Regions from separate parts of the Luteimonas sp. A501 genome, predicted to be linked through region 1. Evidence: predicted binding sites of a transcription regulator. Region 1 holds the regulator's gene; each other region holds the start of a gene.

Region 1 (7,553 bases):
GGTTCCGCCCCGCCCCGCTCCGCCACGGCGCCGAGGGCCAGCGCGGTGCCCGAGGGCGCATCCTTCTTGTGCACGTGGTGGGTCTCGACGATGTCGCAATCCCAGCCGGCCAGGGTCTCGGCGGCGCGTTCCACCAGCTCTTCCAGCACGGCGACGCCGAGGCTGAAGTTGGCCGCCCACAGCAGTGGAATGTCCGCCGCGGCCGCGGCCATGGCCTGCCGCTGCGCATCCGAGAGCCCGGTGGTGCCCGACACAAGGGCCGCGCCGCGCTGCCGGCACAGGGCCAGCAGCGGATCGAAGCCCTCGGGCAGGCTGAAATCGATCGCGACGTCGAAGGCGGGAACGCCGGGGAGCTCACTGGTGGCGAACTGCGGCACGCCATCCACTACGCGCTGCGGCGGGCGTCGCGACACCGCCGCGACGACGCTGCAATCTTCCGGCACGCCCTGGGCGCAAAGGCGCAGCAGCGCGCGCCCCATGCGGCCACTGCCGCCGTGGATCAGAAACCTGACTGGATCGCCCATGCCGCTAGGCTAGCGACGCCCGGGGGCCCCGACAAGCAGCGCAGCTCCGCCACCCCGTCGCCACCGTGTCAGGACGTCATCCGTTCCCAGAAGCCCTTGACCCCGTCGACGAAGGTGCTCGACCGTGGCGAATGGCGACGTGCGCCTTCGCCGGAGAACGTGGCCTCGAACTGGTCCAGCAGCGTGCGCTGTTCGGGGGTCAGGTTGACCGGGGTTTCCACCACCACCTTGCAGTACAGGTCGCCCGGCGCGCGGCTGCGCACCGACTTGACGCCCTTGTCGCGCAGGCGGAAGACCTTGCCGGTCTGGGTTTCGGCGGGAATGCGGATCTCGGCTTCGCCGCCGAGGGTCGGCACGCGCACGGTGTCGCCAAGCGCCGCCTGCGACAGGCGGATCGGCACTTCGCAGTGCAGGTCGTCGCCGTCGCGCTCGAAGATGTCGTGCGGACGCACGCGCACTTCGACATACAGATCGCCGGGCTGGGTGCCTGCGGGCCCGGCCTCGCCCTCGCCGGAAAGGCGGATGCGGTCACCACTGTCGACGCCGGCCGGCACCTTGACCGACAGCACCTTTTCCTCTTCGACGCGGCCGTTGCCGCGGCAGGACGGACACGGGCTCTTGAAGGTCTTGCCACGGCCATGGCAGGACGGGCACGGCTGCTGCATCGAGAAGATTCCGCGCTGGAAGCGCACCTGGCCGTTGCCGTGGCAGGTGTCGCAGGTCTCGAGCTTGCCATCCTCGGAACCGCTGCCCTTGCAGGGCTCGCATTCGACGAGGGTAGGCAGGTCGATGCGGCGCTCGACGCCGGCGACGGCGTCCTCCAGGTCGAGCTCCATCACATAGCCGATGTCGGCGCCGCGGCGTGGACCGCGGGCGCCACCACCACCGAAGATATTTCCGAAGATGTCGCCGAAGATGTCGCCCACGTCCGGACCGCCACCGAAGCCGGGGCCGGCGTTGCCGCCGCCCATGCCGTGCTCGAACGCGGCGTGGCCATGCTGGTCGTACATCCGGCGCTTGCCGCCGTCGGACAACACCTCGTAGGCCTCCTTGCACTCCTTGAACGCAGCCTCGGCGGCGTGGTCGCCGGGGTTGCGGTCAGGGTGGTGCTTCATCGCGCTGCGGCGATAGGCCTTTTTCAACTCATCCTCGGTGGCGTTGCGGCCGACGCCGAGGACTTCGTAATAATCGCGTTTGCTCATCGATCAGGTCCGTGCTGCCTGGTGGACCCGACGGGGCGGGGTCCGGATACGCAGCGGGAACCGGAGGTCATCCGGTCCCCGCCATGGGCGTGGCCATCGCGGCCGTGGCCGCGTCCACGACGCCAGGGGCGGTCAGGCCTTGCTGTCGTCGTCCTTGACCTCGGTGAACTCGGCGTCGACGACGTCGTCCGCTGCCTGGCCGGCCGGATCCTGGCCCGCATCGCCCTGGGCGTCGCCGCCCTGCCCGGCGGCCCCGGCCGCGGCGAACAGCGCCTGGGCCGCTTCCTCCAGCGCCTTGGTCTTGGCCTCGATCTGACCCTTGTCGTCACCCTTCATCGCCGTCTCGACCTCGGCGATCGCCGACTCGACGCGACCGATCACATCGCCCGGGACCTTGTCGCCGTTGTCCTTGATCGCACTGCGGGTGCCGTGCACCAGGGCATCGGCCTGATTGCGGGCGCCGACCAGTTCGTGGAACTTCTTGTCGTCCTCGCGGTGCGCCTCGGCGTCGGCGACCATCCGCTGGATCTCGTCGTCCGACAGGCCCGAGCCGGCCTTGATCTCGACCTTCTGCTCCTTGCCGGTCTTCTTGTCCTTGGCGGTCACGTGGACGATGCCGTTGGCGTCGATGTCGAACGACACCTCCACCTGCGGCATGCCGCGCGGCGCCGCATCGATGCCCGACAGGTCGAACTTGGCCAGCGACTTGTTGTAGCGGGCCTGCTCGCGCTCGCCCTGCAGCACGTGCACGGTCACCGCGGACTGGTTGTCCTCGGCGGTGGAGAAGGTCTGCGAGGCCTTGGTCGGGATGGTGGTGTTCTTCTCGATGATCTTGGTGAACACGCCACCCAGGGTCTCGATGCCCAGCGACAGCGGGGTCACGTCGAGCAGCAGCACGTCCTTGACGTCGCCGGCGAGCACGCCGCCCTGCACCGCCGCACCGATGGCGACGGCCTCGTCCGGGTTGACGTCCTTGCGCGGGTCCTTGCCGAAGAACTCGGCCACGGCCTGCTGCACCTTGGGCATGCGGGTCTGGCCGCCAACCAGGATCACCTCGTTGATGTCGCTGGCGCGCAGGCCGGCGTCGTTGAGCGCCACGCGGCAGGGCTCGATCGTCTTCTTGACCAGGTCCTCCACCAGCGCCTCGAGCTTGGCCCGGGTCAGCTTGATGTTGAGGTGCTTCGGACCCGACGCGTCGGCGGTCACGTACGGCAGGTTGACCTCGGTCTGCTGCGCGGTCGAGAGCTCGATTTTGGCGCGCTCGGCGGCGTCCTTCAGGCGCTGCAGGGCCAGCGGGTCCTTGCGCAGGTCGATGCCCTGGTCCTTGTTGAATTCCTCGACCAGGTAGTCGATGACGCGCTTGTCGAAGTCCTCGCCGCCAAGGAAGGTGTCGCCGTTGGTGGCCAGCACCTCGAACTGCTTCTCGCCGTCGACTTCCGCGATCTCGATGATCGACATGTCGAAGGTGCCGCCGCCGAGGTCGTACACGGCGATCTTGCGGTCGCCGCCGTCCTTGTCCAGGCCGTAGGCCAGCGCGGCCGCGGTCGGCTCGTTGATGATGCGCTTGACGTCGAGGCCGGCGATGCGGCCGGCGTCCTTGGTCGCCTGGCGCTGCGAGTCGTTGAAGTACGCCGGAACGGTGATGACGGCTTCGGTGACCTTCTCGCCCAGGTAGTCCTCGGCGGTCTTCTTCATCTTCTCGAGGATGCGCGCGGAGACTTCCTGCGCCGACAGCTTCTTGCCGTCGCTGGTCTGCACCCAGGCGTCGCCGTTGTCGTGCCCGACGATGGCATACGGCACCAGGTCGAGATCCTTCTTGACTTCGGCGTCGGTGAACTTGCGGCCGATCAGGCGCTTCACCGCGTAGAAGGTGTTCTTGGGGTTGGTGACGGCCTGGCGCTTGGCGGACGCGCCGACCAGCACCTCGCCGTCCTTGGTGTAGGCGACGACCGAGGGGGTCGTGCGATCGCCTTCGCTGTTTTCGATGACGCGGGCCTTGCCGCCGTCCATGATCGCCACGCACGAGTTGGTCGTGCCGAGATCGATGCCGATGATCTTTGCCATGGGAATATGCCTCTGTGTCTGGATTCGGGGGGCGGCGATGCCGCCGATGACTGCTATCTGGGGATTGGCCGCGACGCCTTCAAGCGCCAGCGGCAGCCGGAATCAACCGGCGGTGGTCCAATCGACGCTCAATCGGTGTTCGACACCGCGACCAGGGCCGGGCGCAGCAGCTGCTCGTTGAGGCGGTAGCCCTTCTGGAACAGCTGTGCCACGGCGCCGGCGTCGACGCCGGGGGCGTCCACCACGCTCATCGCCTGGTGCAGGTCGGGATTGAAGCCCTCCCCGGCGGCAGGCGCGATCTCGAACAGGCCGTGGTTGCCGGCCACCCGGCGCAGCTCGCGCAGGGTCAGCTCGACGCCGTCGTGCAGCGGGCCCGCGCCGGCGGCGGCCAGCGCCGCGTCCAGGCTGTCGAACACCGGCAGCAGGTCGCCGAGGATCTGCTTGTTGGCGAAGCGGCAGGCGTTCTGGACATCGCGCTCCATGCGCCGGCGCTGGTTCTCGAGGTCGGCGCGGTCGACCAGCGACTGCGCGCGCACCTGCTCCAGCTCGGCGCGGAGGGTTTCGATCACGTCTTCCAGGGGAAGGTCGTCTGCGGGCGCCTCGGCGGCGTGGTCGGGCGTCTGTTCGGTGGTCATCGCTGTCCTGGGTCCGGAGTGTCTCGGTCCGCACTGAGTGGGGATGCCGCGTCGGGATTCAAGGCGGCGCCGAGGACCTCGGCGGTCGCCTGCACCACCGGGATCACCCGCTCATAGGCCATCCGCGTGGGGCCGATCACCCCCAACACCCCCAGGACGCGACCTCCGGCGCCATAGGGCGCGGTCACCAGCGACATCCCGGCCAGCGGCGCGACCCCGGTTTCCTCGCCGAAGAACACGCGTACGCCCTGGGCCTTCACCGTGCGCTCGAGCAGCTGCAGGATCTCGCGCTTCTCCGCGAACGCATCGAACAGGCCGCGCAGGCGGTCAAGGTCGGCGAGGTCCTGGACCCCCAGCAGGCGCGCCTGTCCGGCAACAACCATGTCGTCGCCCCCCGGTACCAGCACCTGTTCGGCAAGGTCGGTGGTGGCGCGCAGCAGGCCTTCCATCTCGCTGCGCGCGCTGCGCAGCTCTTCGACCAGCGCCGCGCGGATCCGCGCCAGCGGCTGGCCGGCAAAGTGGGCATTGAGGTAGTTGGCCACCCGCTCCAGCTCGGCGGCGTCGTAGGGGCGCCGGGTGTGGACGATCCGGTTCTGGACCTCGTGATCGGCGAACACCACGATCGCCATCACCCGCTGCCCGTCCAGCGGCACGAAGTCGATCTGGCGGAATGCGAACTGCTCGCGCCCGGGCACGCTGACCACGCCGACGAAGCGGGTCATCGCCGAAACCAGCTCCGAGGCGCTGCCCAGCAGCGTCTGGGTGCCGGCGCTGGTCGCCAGGCTGCCGCGCATGCGCATGAATTCCTCCTCCTCCAGCGGACTGAGCTGGAGCAGCGAGTCGACGAACACGCGGTAGCCGCGGGCCGTGGGCACGCGCCCGGCCGAGGTGTGCGGCGCCGACAGCAGGCCCACTTCCTCCAGGTCGGACAGGATGTTGCGCACCGTCGCCGCGCTGACGTCGAGACCGGCGTGGCGGACCAGGGTCTGCGAACCGACCGGCTCGCCGTCGCGGATATGGCGCGCGATCAGGGTGCGCAACAGCTGGCGCGCGCGCGGGTCGAGGGGATCGGAACGGCGTCGGGACATGCCGCGGGTATACGTCCGAAGGGCACTTGTCGCAAGCCGCGGGCTCACAATCGGCAAGATCGACGATGACAGGCTGCGCGTCTCCACGGCACAATCCGCGCACCATGCTCAAGCGACTGTCGATCAAGGATTTCGCCGTTGTCTCCGCCACCGAACTCGAATTCGGGCCGGGGCTGACCGTCGTTTCGGGCGAAACCGGCGCCGGCAAGTCGCTCATCGTCGATGCGCTCGGCTTCCTGTCCGGGCTGCGCGCCGACGCCGGCATGGTCCGCCACGGCGCCAAGCGCGCCGAGCTCGACGCCGAATTCGACCTCGGCGACTCGCCGCTGGCGCTGGACTGGCTGCGCGAACAGGAGTTCGACGACGGCCAGGCCTGCCAGCTGCGGCGCACCCTTCGCGCCGACGGCGGCTCGCGGGCGTGGGTCAACGGCCGCCCGGCCACGCTGTCGCAGCTGGGCGCGCTGGCGGCGCTGCTGGTGGAGATCCACGGCCAGCACGAACACCAGGCACTGCTGTCGCGCAGCAGCCAGCTGGCCCTGCTCGACGCCTTCGGGCGCCACGAGGCCGAACTGGCCGCGGTGGCCACGGCGACGCATGCCTGGTCGTCGCTGCTGCAGGAGCGCGCACGGCTCAGCGCGGCCGGCGACGTCTCCGACCGCATCGACTTCCTCGAGCACCAGCACGCCGAGCTCGAGCGCGAAGTACTCGAACCCGACGCCATCGAAGAGCTGGTGGCCGCGCACCGGCGCCAGGCCCACGCCACCGAGCTGGTCGAGGCCTGCGATACCGCGCTCGAGCGCCTGGGCGGTGACGCCGGGGCGCTGCCGACCGTGGTCCAGCAGCTGCGTGGCCTGCTTGCGCGGATGCAGGTGCACGAACCACGCCTGGGCGAAGTGGACGCCATGCTCGAGGGCGCCGCCATCCAGCTCGACGAGGCCGCGGTGCTGCTGGATCGTGTCCGTGCCGATCTCGACATCGATCCCGACCATCTGCAAACGCAGGAACACCGCCTCTCGCGACTGCACGAGCTCTCGCGCAAGCACCGCGTGCCGCCGGAGGAGCTGGCCGCGCACCGCGACGCGCTGGCGGCGGAGCTGGAGTCGCTTGCCGGCTCGGCGAAGCGGCTGGCCGGGCTGGAAGGCGAGATCGGGACGGCCGCCGGCGCATGGCGCAGCGCCGCCGCGCGCCTGGGCAAGGCCCGCGCGAAGGCCGCAACCGCACTGGGCAAGGCGACCACCACGTTGATCGGCGAGTTGGGCATGGGCGGCGGGCGCTTCGAGGTGGCACTGGAACCCACGTCCGGCGACGCGCCGGATGCGCAGGGCGCCGAGCGCGTCGAATTCCTGGTCACCGCCAACGCCGGACAGCCGCCACGGCCGCTGCGCAAGGTGGCGTCGGGCGGCGAACTGTCGCGCATCTCGCTGGCCATCGAGGTCGCGGCCCTGGGCCTGGACGCGGTCCAGACCATGGTCTTCGACGAGGTGGACTCGGGCATCGGCGGCGGCGTGGCCGGGATCGTGGGGCGCGAGCTGCGCGACCTCGGCAGCCGTCGCCAGGTGCTCTGCGTGACCCACCTGCCCCAGGTCGCGGCCCAGGGCCACGCCCATTACCGGGTCAGCAAGGCTGAAAGCGAGGGCATGACCCAGAGCGCCGTGCGCCTGCTCGACGACGCCGGCCGCCAGGAAGAGCTGGCGCGGATGCTCGGCGGGATCGAGGTCAGCCGCGAGGCGCGGGCGGCGGCCAGGCGCCTGCTGCGCGAGGCCGGGGAACCCACCGCCGGCTGAGCGCCCGGCTCAGCGCTTCTTGCGCACGTAGAGCACCAGCGAGTGCTCTTCCAGGATGTAGCCGTACTTGTCGGCAACCTCGTGCTGCAAGGCTTCGATCTCCGGGCTCTCGAACTCGATGATCTTGCCGCTGTCGACATCGACCATGTGGTCGTGATGGCCGCCGCGGTCGATCTCGTAGACCGCGGTGCCGCCCTCGAAGTTGTGCTTGAGCACCAGGCCCGCCGCTTCGAACTGGGTGAGCACGCGGTAGACG
Region 2 (7,553 bases), on a different contig from region 1:
GCAGCGGCTTGCCCGACTTGGCCACGCCCTCGAGGACGGGCAGCAGGTCGCGCACGTTCGAGATCTTCTTGTCGTGCAGCAGGATGAAGGGATCATCCAGCTCGGCCGACATCGACTGCTGGTTGTTGATGAAGTACGGCGACAGGTAGCCGCGGTCGAACTGCATGCCCTCGACCACGTCGAGCTCGTTGTCCAGGCCCGAACCCTCTTCAACCGTGATCACGCCTTCCTTGCCGACCTTGTCCATCGCCTGGGCGATCAGGTCGCCGATGTTGGCGTCGGAGTTGGCCGAGATGGTGCCGACCTGGGCGATTTCCTTCGAAGTCGACGACGGCTTGCTGATGCTCTTCAGCTCTTCCACGGCGGCCTTGACGGCCTGGTCGATGCCGCGCTTGAGGTCCATCGGGTTCATGCCGGCGGCGACCGCCTTCATGCCCTCGCGGATGAAGGCCTGGGCCAGCACGGTCGCGGTGGTGGTGCCGTCGCCGGCGTCATCGGAAGTGCGCGAGGCGACTTCCTTCACCATCTGCGCGCCCATGTTCTCGAACTTGTCGGCCAGCTCGATCTCCTTGGCGACGGACACGCCGTCCTTGGTGATCGTGGGCGCGCCAAAGCTCTTGTCGAGCACGACGTTGCGGCCCTTCGGGCCAAGCGTTGCCTTGACGGCGTTGGCGAGTACGTTGACGCCGCGCACCATCTTGGAGCGCGCGTCTTCGCCGAAGCGGATTTCCTTCGCGGACATTGTTGTTTCCTCGGAGCTGGATCAGGGAATGGGGATTGCGATGCGCTTGGCGCGCTCTCAGCCGACGATGGCGAGGATGTCGTCTTCGCGCACGATCTTGTATTCGGTGCCTTCGTGCTTGTACGCCGAGCCCGAGTACTGGCCGTAGATGACCTTGTCGCCGACCTTGACCTTCGGCGCGCGCACGCTGCCGTTGTCCAGGGCCTTGCCCTCGCCCACGGCCACGATCTCGCCCTGGGTGGGCTTTTCCTTGGCGTTGTCGGGGATGACGATGCCGCCGGCGGACATCTGCTCGGCTTCGATCGGCTTGACCACTACTCGGTCGTAAAGCGGCTTCAGGTTCATGGAAATCCTCACAAGTGATTGATTTTGCTTGGTAAAGTGACGAATCGGTCGCGAAGTCTAGCAGTCGGCCCTGCCGAGTGCCAAAACGCGCGCCGCGAAAACCCGGCAGTGCCGGGATGTCCGCAAGATGGGGGGGCGTTCGCGGGGTTCAAGGCCCCCGGGGGTTAAAAATCCCGACTCAGAAGCGCCAGGCGCCGACGACCATGGTCTCGCCGTTGTTGGGGGAGTGCAGGCTGGCGTTCGAGATATGCCGCAACAACAGCGAGAAGCGGTCCCAGCGCCAGCCGGCGGTGGTCACGAACTGCGGATCGCCGGAGAGCGCGTCCGTCTCGCCCGACTGGGCGCCGATGCCGGCACCAAGGGTAAGGCCGTTGTCGGTGCGCTCGTAGCGCAGGCCGACGTAGCCGACCACGACGTTGTCGGCCAGGTCGCGGCCGCGCACGTTGCCACGGCCATCCACGTAGATGGCGCCGACTTCGCCGCGCAGCACCGCATTGTCCAGCTGCCTCAGTTCCGGCAGCCAGGCGACCGAGGCCACTTTGGTGAACTCGCGCTCGGTGGTCTTGGAGCCGCCGGCGGCCACCTCGATATCGGCCGCGGCAAGGGCCGGCAGCGCGGCCAAAGTCAGGACTGCGGCCAGTCCGGCGCGGAGTGCGACGGAGCGGATTGGAACGGGCATGGGGGCAACCTGGATGAATGGGGGAGGATTCGCCCCGCAAGAATACGTTCGTCGTGTCGCGCTGGCGTGCAGGCAGGCGGAATGGTGTGTCCCTGTCTGGCAGCGGTCATATTTGAAGGTTAGATTACGTGGTCCATAAAGGGGAGTTTCCAGATGCGTCTAGTCAGTTCCCGGCTCTGTTACGCAATCGCGTTGGCAGTTGCCGCTACATTCCCGGCCCAGGCCGAAGTCTTCATCAATGAGATCCACTACGACAACATCGACACCGACGTCGGCGAGGCGATCGAGGTCGTCGGCAGCGCCGGAGAAAGCCTCGCCGGCTACCAGCTCGTGCTCTACAACGGCAGCAACGGGTCCAGCTACGACACCGATACCCTGCCCGCGGGCGACCTCGTGGCCTGCGGCGGCAAAGTGCGCATCGCCACCATCGAGTACCCCGAGAACGGCCTGCAGAACGGCGCGCCGGATGGCATCGCGCTGGTCGATCCGCAGGGCAACGTGGTCCAGTTCCTGAGTTACGAAGGCGAGATGACGGCCAGCAACGGCCCCGCCGCCGGCATGACCAGCACCGACATCGGCGTCATGCAGCCCAACAGCACGCCCGTAGGCCATTCGCTGCAGCTCGGCGGCACCGGCAATGTCTACGCCGACTTCGCCTGGGCAGAGGCTGCCGCCCAGACCTTCGGCACCTGCAACATCGGGCAGTCCTTCGGCGAACCCGGCAACGCCGCCCCCCGCGTGGTCGAGACATTCCCGACGCAGGACTCCAGCAACTTCCCGTACGCGGCCGAACTCACCGTCTCCTTCAGCGAGCCCGTGATCGCCCAGCCCGGCGCGTTCACCCTGGCCTGCGAAGGCCCGGCGCGCCATCGCGCGCCCACGCTCGATCATGTGGGGCAGGCGACCAGCTTCACCCTGACGCCTTCGGCTCCGCTGGTGCCGGGCCAGGCCTGTTCGCTGCGGGTCGACGCCGGTTTCATCCTCGATCTCGATGACGCTGCGCCTGAAGCCGACACCGTCATCGACTTCCACGTGAAGAGTGCGGGCGACGGCGGCGGCGGCGGCGGTAGCGACGACTACTACGGCCTGGTCAACGATTCCAGCCCGGACCAGCTGCGCTGCTCGCTGCACGAAACCATCCGCGGCCATGTCGCTTATCCCTACAGCGGCGGCGGCATCACCACCTGGACGATCCTCGAGATCGCCGACGAGGATCCCAACGATCCCGGCAAGATCCTCGACGTCTATCGCAACCGCAGCTATACCAAGGGCTCCGACCGCGCGGGCAGCGGCGGCAGCAACAAATACAACCGTGAGCACACCTGGCCGAACTCGCTCGGCTTCCCGAGCCGGGAAGGCAACCTGGGCCTTCCGCACTCGCCGTACACCGACGCCCACATGCTCTACCTGAGCGATGAGGTCTACAACTCCAACCGCGGCAACATGCCATTCGCCGACTGCGCGCAATCGGCGAACTGCGGCGAACGCCCGACGGAGTTCAACAACGGCCGCGGCGGTGGCAGCGGCACCTACCCGGGCAACTCGAACTGGGTCCAGGGATCCAATGGCAACCAGGGCTCGTTCGAAGTCTGGGGCGCACGCAAGGGCGACATGGCACGCGCGGTGATGTACATGGCGATCCGCTACGAGGGCGGCACGCACCCCGGCACCGGCCAGTCCGAGCCCGACCTGGAACTCACCGACGAGCGCAGCAAGATCGTCGGCACGAGCTCGTCACCGGCATACATGGGGCTGCTGTCGACCCTGATCGAATGGCACCTTGCCGACCCGCCGGACGATGCCGAGCGCGCCCGCAACGAAGTGGTCGCCGCCCACCAGGGCAACCGCAACCCCTTCATCGACCATCCGGAGTGGGGCACCCAGGCGCTGTTCAACTCGAGCACGCCGGCAACCTGTGAACTCGGCACGCCAGCGGCGAGCGAGCCCCGCAATCCGCGGCTGAAGGATCCGCGCGCGCGTGGAACCATCGCTCCGGTGCCGGCACCTGCGGCATCAACCGGACGCAAGCTGAAAGCGATGCGCTGACGGCCCGCGCCTGGCTTCCCGTTCAAACAGGGGAGTGATTCAAACAGAGGGGCGCCGGGATCCGGCGCCCCTCTGCGTTTGCACGATCAAATGAGCGACAGCAGCGTGGTGATGCGATTGCGATTGAGCGCTGCCATCGACGGCAGCCTGCAGCTCAACGCGATCGACTTCGACGTCAACAGACCGCCGGCATCGGCGCCGGACCAGGTCAGATTGCCAGCAGCACCGCTGGCCAACGTGATCGATTTTGGAATGTAGCTGGCAGTTGCAAGCTCATCACCGACCACCGCGGTACAGGTCACCGTGACCGGGCCGGCCGACCCATTGCTGACCCGCGTGCTGAAGCTCATCACGTTCAACGAGACTTCTTCGTTGGCAAGCGCACAGGTCACGAAAGCCGGCGCATCGCTCTCGTTGACCACGGCAAGCGGACGCTTGCGGATCAACCCTTCAAAAGCGGGCAGCGCCGCCTGGCAGTTGCCGACAGGGCCAGTCCCGGTCGTCGTGAGCAGATCCAGTGCCTGCGCCTGCTGGGTTGCGCCCAGAAGCAGGGCACCGGCTGCCACGAGGCAGGTCAATCTGTACATATGGGTATCTCCTCAGATATGGACGCGGTGCCGCACCGGCCCCGCCATCCAACCTTAGAGGAGCACCCAGCCCCTCGAGCGTGACGCCAGACACGCTTTCGTCGGTATGACGGCGCCGCAGCGTCAAAACCGGGGCTTTACGCGTGCAACCACGAGTTGCAGCAGGCTTCAACGGCTGGATTTCCAGCGCCCGGTGTACTCGGCCCGCGTATCGCACGCCATGCTTTCCATCATTCCGGGCGAGTTCTTCATCAGTGCACCCAGCGGACCCGACTCCTCGACCTGCGAGCTGTAGGCGATCCAGCCGTGTACATGTTCGCTGTCGACCAGCCGCGCCCGCGCATCGATTCCGATCTTCAGTATCCCGCCTACCTGCGTGGCCAGGTCATCGAACATAACTCCGCGCCAGTTGCCGGCATCGATCCGGGTCCAGCGGAGATACTCTTCCGGCACGGTCATGTACCTGTCCGGGTGGAAGCTTCCATTCCAGGTGATCGGCACGTCGCCCGTGGTCGGCGTGCCCATGGCCATGGGAATCCCGCTGCGGGCCAGCAGCGGACACCTGGCCAGGTCCATTGGCGTCGAGACGAACTCCCAGATCCCGTCACGCGGACCATGGTCGGCTCCGGGGAACAGCTCGATCGGGCAGTCACCGGAGCCGCCAAAGTTGCGATGGATCTCCTTCGTGGATTTCGCGACCCAGGTCATTTCGCCAAAGGCCATCACGAACGTCATGTCGGCGGCGCCGGCTGGCGCGGCTTCGCCGGTCAGCACCTCGACGTCCTCCACGGTCAGGCTGGACAGCATGCAGCGGCAGCCGCCAACGTCGCAGTCCGCGGCCACGATCTTCTTTTCCGCCTGCGCGGACGGCGTCGCAAGCAGCGCCCCGAGGCCGAGCAACGCGGTCAGCGTGAAACGGGGATGGATCATGGCTGCGCCCCTTCCACGGCGATGTCCGAGACCCAGCGCGCGGTGTAGCCCGAGTGCAGGGACATGCACTTCGTCGCCTCCCTCGCCAATCCCGAGGTCTCGACGTCGCCCCAGCCGCGGATGGTTTCCCGGTCGACCAGCTGCGCCCGCATGGTGGTGGCTATCGGCCCACCGGTCGGTCCCAGGGTGCCGCTCCAGTTGGCGTCGTCGATGCGGGACCACTGGATGAAGTGCGTACTCGTGGGCATGTACCTGTTAGGATCGAAGCGCCCGTCCCACGTGATGGCCATCCGCTGCGTGACCGGCGGATCGACGCCGAACATGGCGGCCATCGGACACTGGGACAGGTCCACCACGTCGGTCGTGATCTCCCAGACGCCATCCCGCGGACTGCTGGCCGGGCCTGGACCGGGAAACGGATCGATCGGGCAATCACCCGACCCGCCAAAGTTCCGGTGGATCTCGCCAGGGGTTTTCGCCACCCAGGTCATTTCGCCGAACGCCATCACCAGCGTCATGCCTTCGGCGCCCGCGGGTGCCTGTTCGCCGGTCAGCACCTCGACATCCTGGACCGTGAGGCTGGACAGCATGCATTGGCAGCCGCCGACGTCGCAGTCGGCGCCAATGACCTTTTTCGCCGCATGTGCCGGCGATGGCAGCATGGCGCCGATGCCGGCAAGCAGCATCGCCAGTGCAAATCGAAGAGCGATCACGGCTGCTCCTCGCCAGGGGGGGACATGACCCGCCGCCGGAGTTCATCGCGGCTGATCTTTCCGTTGTCCACGGGGATTCCTCCAAGCGCGTCCACCAGCTCCGCTTCAGCGGGGGTCAGCGCGCTGGCGGCCTGGTCCGGCACATCGACTGCAGGCGCATCGCCCTGGGAGACCCCGCAGCCTCCAAGAAGCAGCGCCAGCACTGCTGGCAGCAGCCCTCCCGCAGACCTGCCGCGGCGATCGATATCCATTGGCCTCCTCCCGTTGTCGAAGCCTCCCTACAGACGACGCCCGGCCCGGCTTCCGGACATTCACCAAGGCGCGCCCGGGCTTCTGCGTTCCGCAACCGCAAGGGTCCGGGCCGCCCGGGTCGGCTACCCTGTCCGGCTCCTGCCGCCCGCCGCCCGTCCGTGCCGATGACCGCCCCCCCGCACCGCTGCAACCGCCCCGACGCCCGCATCCGGAGGTCGATCGCCAGGCCACCGGCGCGGCGATGGATGTGCGCCGCCCTGCTCGCACTGGCGACGCTGCTGGTGCCCGGGACGGTCCTGGCCGCGATCGGCATGGACGATCTGCTGCCGGTGGACGAGGCCTTCGTGCTGCGGGTCGATGCCTCCGCGGCAGGTGGCATCGGGCTTGAGTGGACGATCGCCGAGGGCTACTACCTCTATCGCCACCGCATGGGCGCCGAACCCGTGGACGATGGGTTCCGCGCCGACCCGGCCGGGCTGCAGTTGCCTGCCGGCACGCCGTATACCGATGAATTCTTCGGCGACGTCGAAACCTACCGCGGCCGCGTGGCGGGCGTACTCCCGGGCACCGCGACGGCCGCACGCACCGGACTGAAGATCCGCTACCAGGGTTGCGCCGACGTCGGCATCTGCTATCCGCCACAGACGCGCACCGTGGCGGTGGCGCTGCCGGCTGCCGCAGCCGCGACCCCGAAGCAGGCCGATTCCGGCTTCGCCGCGCTGGGCCAGGCACTGGGCACGGGCGGCACGGGCGGCTCCGCACCGACAGTCAGCGGCGGCGCTGCCGGCGCGCTGCCGCTTCCGGAAGCGCAGGCCTTCGCATTCGAAGCCATTGCCGATGATGGCGATACCCTGCTGATGCGCTTCACACCGGCGCCGGGCTACTACCTCTACCGCGACCGCAGCAGCTTCACGCTGGAGGCCGACGGCATCCAGGCGGGCACGCCGCGCTGGCCGCGGGGGGTCGCACACCACGACGAGTATTTCGGCGAGGTGGTGGTCTATTTCGACCAGGTCAACGTGCCCCTGCCGCTGCGGCGCAGCCACGGCGAGGCGCGCGAAGCCACGCTCACGGCGACCTTCCAGGGCTGCCAGGACGGAGGCATCTGCTATCCGCCGATGACCCGCAGCGTGCGCGTGTCGCTGCCGGCGGGCACGGCGGCAACCGCAGCCGAGGCGGCAGCCACCGCGGGGGCAGCGGCGGATGCCGGCGACCCGGCCACCACCGACGCCGCTAGCGGCCCTGCGGGAACGGGGGGC
Region 3 (7,553 bases), on a different contig from region 1:
TCCAGCACGACGCCGCATGGCGGCAGCGCCTGGACGGCTGGCTGCGCTTCGGCGGCCGCGTGGCCTGGGTGCTGGCGACTCTGCTCGGCCTGGGCGCGCTGCTTGTGGTCGGCAACACCGTGCGCCTGGATATCCAGTCGCGGCGCGAGGAACTCGGCGTGCTGCAGCTGCTGGGCGCCAGTGACGGCTTCATCCGCCGGCCCTTCCTCTACCTCGGTGCCTGGTATGGCCTCGCCGCGGGCGCGCTGGCGCTGGGCCTGCTCACGGCGGCCGGCGCCGCCCTGCGTGTGCCGCTGGCGGAGCTTGCCGCAAGCTATGGCAGCAGCTTCGCGCTGACCGGCTTCGCGCCGCGCCAGGCACTTGCGGTCATCGCCGGTGCGACCGTGCTCGGCTGGATTGGCGCCGGGGCGGTCACCGGGCACTTCCTGCGCCAGACCCGGCCCACGGAGACCTGACCGTGACGGTGACCGATATCCGCCATCTCGATGGCAGCAATCCACGGATCATGGTGGTCGACGGTTCGCGGCTGGTGCGCAAGCTGATCGGCGACGTGCTGCGTGACCAGTTGCCGCAGGCCGAGGTCGTGTCCTGCGCCGGCCTGGCCGAAGCCCATGCCGCGCTGGCGGCCGCGCCCATCGACCTCGCCACCACCTCGCTGGTCCTTCCCGACGGGCACGGCCAGGAGCTGGCCATGGCCGTGCGTGCCGCAGCCGGCCAGCGCTACGTGCCGGTGATCGTGGTTTCGGGCAATGCGCAGGAACACCTCGAGGGCCGGCGCTTCAGCGACGACATCACCGACTATTTCGACAAGTCGCACGGCCATCGCGCACTGGCTGAATTCATCCGTGGCTACGTGCAGCCGGCGCCGATCCCAGGCGCGCGCGTGCTGTACGTCGAAGACAGCCGCACCGTGGCGCTTGCGACCACGCGCATGCTCAAGGCGCAGCAGATGGACGTGGTGCACCTGACCAGCGTCGAAGCCGCGCTGGAGTTCCTGCAAGAACGCATCGCGGCCGGCGAGGCGCCGGGCATCGACCTCGTGCTGACCGACGTCTACCTCAAGGGCGAACTCGACGGCGGCCACCTGGTGCAGGCGATCCGCGGCGAATTCGGCTGGTCCAAGCGCCGGCTGCCGGTGCTGGTGATGACCGGCGATGCCAATGCCGAGAACCAGGCCACGCTGCTCCGCGATGGCGCCAATGACCTCGTGCTCAAGCCGATCGAGGAGCGGCTGCTGGTGACCAAGGCGCTGTTCCAGTTGCGGCTGTCGCGCCTGCCCGAAACCGCGGTGGCCGGAGGATGAGCGAAGCGGGAAGCCGCGTTCGCCTGGAATCATCCTGGAAGGCGCGGGTAGGCGACTGGTTCGAGCGCGATGACATGCTGGCGCTGTCGGCCTTCCTGCGCGAGCGCCAGGCCGCCGGCGTGCGGATCTTTCCTCCGGGTCCGGACATCTTCGCCGCCTTCGACGCCACGCCTTTCGAGGACGTGCGGGTGGTCGTGCTCGGCCAGGATCCCTATCACGGTGCCGGCCAGGCACATGGCCTGTCTTTCTCGGTTCGCCCGGGCGTGCGCGTGCCGCCATCGCTGGACAACATCTACAAGGAGATCCAGCGCGACCTCGGCATCGGCCGCCCCGACCACGGCTGCCTGCTTCCCTGGGCACGCCGCGGCGTGCTGCTGCTCAATGCCGTGCTGACGGTCGAAGAAGGATGCGCGGGCTCGCACCAGCGCAAGGGCTGGGAAGGCTTCACCGACCATGTGGTCGATGTGCTCAACCGCGAGCGCGAAGGCCTGGTGTTCATGCTCTGGGGCGCGTATGCGCAGGCCAAGGGCAAGGTGATCGACGCCCGTCGGCACCGCGTCCTGCGCAGCACGCATCCGTCGCCGCTGTCCGCGCACCGCGGTTTCCTCGGTTGCGGGCACTTCTCCGCGGCCAACGGGTACCTCGCCCGCAACGGCGGCGCGGCGCTGGACTGGTCGCTGCCGCCGCGCGCGCAGCTGGAGGCGCGATGAGCCACGCGCCGCTGCTGGTTTCGCTGCACCTGCCTAAAACCGCCGGAACCAGCTTTTCCGAAACCCTGCGCGCGGCCAGTGGCGAGGGCTATCGCGACGACTATGCCGACCTGCCCATGCAGTACGGCACGCTGTCCAGGCGCATGCACGCGGTGCGTGGCGGCTTGGCGCTGCGTGGACGCGTCCCGGTCGATGCGACCTGCATCCATGGGCATTTCCTGGCCTTGAAATACCGCATCGCGCTGGGCCGGCGGCCGGCGCGCTGGATCACGTGGATGCGCGATCCCGTGCAGCGCCTGGCCTCGCACTACGCGTTCTGGCGCCGCGACTACGACGGCGGCGACCCTGCCCAGCCGCTGCGCAACCGGATGCTGGGCGAACGATGGACGTTCGAGCGTTTCGCGCTGGGGCCGGAGATGCGCGACGTCTACCGGCAGTACCTGTGGGGCTTCGACCCCGCGCGCTTCGACTTCATCGGCATCACCGAACACCACCATGCCGACCTCGAGCGCCTCGCGCGGCGCCTGGGCTGGGAGGCGGTGGCGGCCGCCGCGCTGGTGAATCCGGAGCGCGGGGCGTCGGGCTACGACATCGATCCGCGGCTGCAGGCCCGCATCGAACGCCACCATGCCGGCGACATCGCCCTGTACCGGTGGGCGCTGGCGCGACGCGGCGCCTGAAACCGCCGCCGGCGCTGGCGGGAGCAGCGCGCTTTCCTCGATAGGAGTGGTCAGGGCCGCCGGTTGGCGCGTCCGCAACCCGAGAGGAGACCTGTTCCATGCGCACTTCCACGATGCCGCCCCTGCTGGCGGCCAGCTGTGTCCTCGGCCTGGCGGCCGGACTGCACGTGCCGGATGCCGAGGCCGCCGCCCAGCGCCCCCGCTACACCCGTCCGAGCGGGATCTGCGAGGCGCCCCTGCCCGTTTACGACGCCCACCTGCGCAAGGCGCCGCTGAGGGTCGACAACGTCGGGAACCAGACAGTCTTCGTCAACTGCGCGATGCCGAGCGATCCGGTGGGCGACGTCGGGGAGGCCTGGGTCGAGATCCATTTCGCGTCCACGGCGGCGGCAAGTGCCACCGTGAACTGCACCCTGGTCACCGGTACCGCCGAGCTGCCGGTGTACGACGTGCGGTCGCGCTCGATCGCGCCGGGCAGCAGGAACTGGTTCACCTGGAGCAGCCTCGACAAGCAGAGCGCGGACGGCCTGTTCGCCTTCATGTGTTCGCTGGCACCGGGGATCCAGCTGACCAATGTCTACGCCCGCGAATACGACAGCGCCGGCGGCATCTGACATGTCCATTCTTCTTCCCGCATCCCGGAGCACATCCATGTTCGATCGCCGCATTCCACGCGCCCTGGCTTCGGCCGGCCTGTGCGTGTTCGCATCCCTCCTCCTGCAGCCCTTCGACGCGTCCGCCGCGACCACGCGCACCATCAATGTGTCGGCCACCGGCATCTGCGATGCGCCGCTGCCGCACTTCAACGTCAACCTGCGCCGGCGGCCGGTCGCGGTCCAGAACCAGGGCGCCCAGCCGGTCTTCGTCTCCTGCACGCTGGCCACCGACGACTACGGCCAGTCCAATACCGGCGCCGTGCAGGTCACGTTCAAGAGCAGCGGCAACGCCGCCAGCGTCAGCTGCACCATGGTGTCCGGGACGCGCGACGCGCAGGTGTTCTACGTGACCGCGGAGCAGGCGATCCCCGCCGGTGGCCGCGCCACCGTCGCCTGGCAGCAGATCAACAAGTGGAGCGGCTCGGGGACCTATTCCTTCAACTGCCACCTGCCCGTCGGCGTGGCCATGGAAACCGTCAGCTACACCCAGACCGACACCTCGGGCCGGCTCTGAGCCGTCCCACCCATGGAGAACCGATTCATGACCATGTCCTTCCATTGCCGCATGTCCGCCGCCGCCAGCTGCGTCCTGGCGCTTTTCGTGGTGCTGCACGCGCCTGCAGCCAGCGCCGCCACCGAGCGCGTGCAGCGCGTCAGCGCCACCGCGGTGTGCGAGGCGCCGCTGCCGGTCTTCGACACCACCCTTCGCAAGCGCCCGATCGGCATCAACAACGAGGGCGGCGCGTCGGTCTTCGTGTCGTGCTCGCTGCCCGCCGATTCCGCGGCGCCTCCCGGCGGTGCGTCGGTGAGCGCGCGCTTTGCCATGATCGGAGGCGCGGTGCCGGTCACGGTCGAATGCCAGCTGGTGGCCGGGACCCCCGACGCCCTGACGTACACCGCCGGCAGCATCGTGGTGCCGGCCGCCGGGAGCGCCTGGCTGACGTGGAACGGCGTCGACAAGGGCGCGGCCAGCGGGACCTTGAACTTCAGCTGCAACTTGCCGCCCCGCGTCGACCTGAGCACCATCATGTACAGGGAGGTGGATGCCGCCGGAGGCCTTTGATGGTGCGCGCGCCCTTGGCCGCACGGGGCCGGGGCGCGCTCCCGCGGCCGCCCGGCGGTCTCAATTCGCCTTTTTTATGCGGCGAGCCGTGATTTTCCGCGGCCATTGTTCTATCTGCAGGATGAATGAACTTTCTCATCGCTCAGCAGTCTTAACGGGCCACTGTTAAAATCGTCGCCATGACCGCAACCGCCCCCAGCTATCCGCTCGTTCCCAACAACCTGCCGATCCCCAGCGCGCTCGGCTCGCTGGACGCGTATATCGGCGCCGTGCACCAGATCCCGATCCTCTCGGTGGAGGACGAGCAGGCGCTTGCCCGCCGCTTCCACGACGAAGAGGACCTCGGTGCCGCCCGTGACCTGGTGATGTCGCACCTGCGCTTCGTGGTCCACGTGGCCCGCGGCTACAACGGCTACGGCCTGCCGCTGGGCGACCTGATCCAGGAGGGCAACATCGGCCTGATGAAGGCGGTGAAGCGCTTCGACCCCGACGTCGGCGTGCGCCTGGTTTCGTTCGCGGTGCACTGGATCCGCGCCGAGATGCACGAGTACATCATCAAGAACTGGCGCATCGTCAAGGTCGCCACGACCAAGGCGCAGCGCAAGCTGTTCTTCAACCTGCGCCGCAGCAAGAAGCGCCTGGGCTGGCTCAACGCCGCCGAGGTCAGCGCGGTGGCCAAGGACCTCAACGTGTCCGAGCGCGAGGTGCTGGAGATGGAGTCGCGCCTGTCCGGGCGTGACATCGGCTTCGACATGTCCGCCGACGAGGACGACGAGCGCGCGCCGCCGGCGCCGGCCGCCTACCTGATGTCGCGCGACGAGGATCCTTCGCAGGCCTACGAGCGCGAGGACAGCGAATCCAGCCAGCTCGAGCTGCTGCGCGAGGGCATGTCGCGGCTGGACGCGCGCTCGCGCGACATCGTCAAGCGTCGCTGGCTGGACGCGGACAACAAGGTCACCCTGCAGGAACTGGCCGACGAATACGGCGTCTCCGCCGAACGCATCCGCCAGGTCGAGGCCAACGCGCTGAAGAAGATGAAGGCGCTGTTCGCGGCCTGATCGCAGCGCGGATCGCTCGTCGAAAGCCCGGCCCAGGCCGGGCTTTTTCGTGATTGCGCCGCGTGCCGGACGCCGGGTCAGGCAGTCGCCGGCGCCGTGCTCACCACTTGAACAGCACCAGGCTGATCGCCAGCACGGCCATGCCGCTGACCAGCCCATACACGGTCTCGTGGCCCTTCGAGTAGCGCTTCGCCGCCGGCAGCAGTTCGTCCAGCGCCAGGAACACCATTACCCCGGCGATGACGCCGAACACGCTGCCGAACACCGCGTCGGATAGCCAGGGCCGCAGCAGCGCATAGCCGATGATCGCGCCCAGCGGCTCGGCCAGGCCCGAGAGCAGGCAGGCGCCGAAGGCATAGGCCTTGCTATTGGTGGCGAAGTACACCGGCACCGCGATCGCGATGCCCTCGGGCACGTTGTGGATGGCGATGGCGAAGGCCAGCGGCATGCCCACGCCGGGATTCTCCAGGGTGGCGAAGAAGGTCGCCAGGCCCTCGGGGAAGTTGTGCACGGTGATCGCCAGCGCGGTCAGCAGGCCGACGCGCTTGATGTAGGCGGCGTTGTGCTCGCGGAAGAAGGGGTCGTCGGCTTCCAGCCGCTCGTGCGGGTTCGGCACCAGGCGGTCGACCAGCATGATCAGGCCGACGCCGCACAGGAAGGCCATCGTGCCGAAACTGAAACCCAGGCGCTCGCCATAGCCCTGGCTGAAGGCGTCGATCGACTTGTTGAGGATCTCCGACAGCGACACGTAGACCATCGCGCCGCCGGCGAAGGCCAGGCCGAAGGCGAGCAGGCGCGCATTGGGCCGTGCCTGGGCGAACACCAGCAGGCCGCCGACGCCGGTGGCAAGGCCCGCCGCGGTGGTCACCGCCAGCGCGACGAGCAGGTTGGCGGGGGCGACTTCGATCATGCGTGGAGGCTCCTGCCTGGTCGATTGCAGCGAGGCCAAAGCGGCCGGCGGTGGCGTGGCGAGCACGCCAAGGTAGTCGAAAGGCCGCGGACGCGGGAAGGGCGGTGCGCCGGTTGCTATTGTGCGCGCATCGCGCCGCACCGGCGCCTGTCGAGGGTCCCCGCATGTCCGACCGGGAAAAGCGCATCGCACTGTTGATCGACGCCGACAACGCGCCGGCCTCGAAGATCGAAGTGATCCTCGCCGAGATCGCACGCCACGGCGTGGCCAACGTGCGCCGCGCCTACGGCAACTGGAAAAGCCAGCACCTGGTGGGCTGGGAGAAGTGCCTGCACACCTGGGCCATCCGCCCGATCCAGCAGTTCGCCTATACCAGCGGCAAGAACGCGTCCGACATGGCGATGGTGATCGATGCCATGGACCTGCTGTACGCGCGCAACCTCGACGGCTTCGCCATCGTGTCGTCGGATGCGGACTTCACTCCGCTGGTGATGCGCCTGCGCAACGACGGCGTGGCGGTGTACGGCTTCGGCCAGGAGAAGACGCCGGAGCCCTTCGTGCGTGCCTGCTCGACCTTCCTGTACCTGGAGAAGCTCGGCGAGCCCGACGAAGACAACGGCGACGCCCGCCAGGCGCCTTCGCCGGCGCAGCTGCAGCACGACGCTGACCTGGTGCGCCTGCTGCGCGGCGCGGTCGACGCCACCCAGGGCGAAGATGGCTGGTCGAAGCTGGGCGCGGTCGGCAGCCACGTTGGCAACCAGGGCTCGTTCGATTCGCGCAACCACGGCTATCGGAAGCTGAGCGACCTGATCGAAGCGATCGGCCTGTTCGAGCTGCGTCGCCAGGGACCGGTGATCGAGGTGCGCAATCCCAGTGCCCGCGGCGCCGTCCGCAAGCAGTCGTCCAAAGCCCCGGTGGAAGTAAGCGCCGCGAAGGCCGCCGCGGCCGCCAGCACCGCCAAGGCCGCCAGGAAGGGTGCAAAAGCCACCAAGACCAGGTCCCCGCCGAAAGCCGACACCGTGTAGGAGCAGCTGTAGCTGCTCCCACAGGGTCGCGCGTAGGGAGCGGATGTTGCGGATGGCGCAAATGGCGCGGATCGTTCAGTAGAGGTCGGTGGGGTCCACGTCGAGCGACCAGCGGACGCGGCGTGCTTCCGGCCGCGCGTGCAGGCCC

The links. The regulator HrcA, encoded in region 1, represses chaperone genes, less so after heat shock. The targets are predictions, from matches to a motif close to TTNGCACTCNNNNNNNNNGAGTGCNAA.
Region 2: the regulator HrcA is predicted to act here: its motif matches at 1,145-1,171, upstream of groES (co-chaperone GroES).
Region 3: the regulator HrcA is predicted to act here: its motif matches at 4,555-4,581, upstream of rpoH (RNA polymerase sigma factor RpoH).

Annotation. Positions count from the first base shown of each region.
Region 1 covers NZ_JBSVRI010000002.1:608,595-616,147, reverse strand. Annotated here, with positions in the region: gene dapB (4-hydroxy-tetrahydrodipicolinate reductase) at 1-524, opposite strand, end outside; gene dnaJ (molecular chaperone DnaJ) at 593-1,726, opposite strand; gene dnaK (molecular chaperone DnaK) at 1,859-3,790, opposite strand; gene grpE (nucleotide exchange factor GrpE) at 3,919-4,425, opposite strand; gene hrcA (heat-inducible transcriptional repressor HrcA) at 4,422-5,513, opposite strand; gene recN (DNA repair protein RecN) at 5,618-7,297, shown strand; gene fur (ferric iron uptake transcriptional regulator) at 7,307-7,553, opposite strand, start outside.
Region 2 covers NZ_JBSVRI010000001.1:234,404-241,956, reverse strand. Annotated here, with positions in the region: gene groL (chaperonin GroEL) at 1-742, opposite strand, end outside; gene groES (co-chaperone GroES) at 800-1,087, opposite strand; gene ACW7G5_RS01085 (acyloxyacyl hydrolase) at 1,266-1,766, opposite strand; partial or broken gene ACW7G5_RS01080 (endonuclease) at 1,920-3,695, shown strand; gene ACW7G5_RS01075 (hypothetical protein) at 3,899-4,399, opposite strand; gene ACW7G5_RS01070 (hypothetical protein) at 4,568-5,329, opposite strand; gene ACW7G5_RS01065 (hypothetical protein) at 5,326-6,015, opposite strand; gene ACW7G5_RS01060 (hypothetical protein) at 6,039-6,293, opposite strand; gene ACW7G5_RS01055 (protein-disulfide reductase DsbD family protein) at 6,540-7,553, shown strand, end outside.
Region 3 covers NZ_JBSVRI010000003.1:267,261-274,813, forward strand. Annotated here, with positions in the region: gene ftsX (permease-like cell division protein FtsX) at 1-455, shown strand, start outside; gene ACW7G5_RS10830 (response regulator) at 506-1,303, shown strand; gene ung (uracil-DNA glycosylase) at 1,300-2,013, shown strand; gene ACW7G5_RS10840 (hypothetical protein) at 2,010-2,693, shown strand; gene ACW7G5_RS10845 (hypothetical protein) at 2,792-3,307, shown strand; gene ACW7G5_RS10850 (hypothetical protein) at 3,345-3,863, shown strand; gene ACW7G5_RS10855 (hypothetical protein) at 3,891-4,412, shown strand; gene rpoH (RNA polymerase sigma factor RpoH) at 4,592-5,470, shown strand; gene zupT (zinc transporter ZupT) at 5,571-6,380, opposite strand; gene ACW7G5_RS10870 (NYN domain-containing protein) at 6,545-7,405, shown strand; gene ACW7G5_RS10875 (primosomal protein N') at 7,481-7,553, opposite strand, start outside.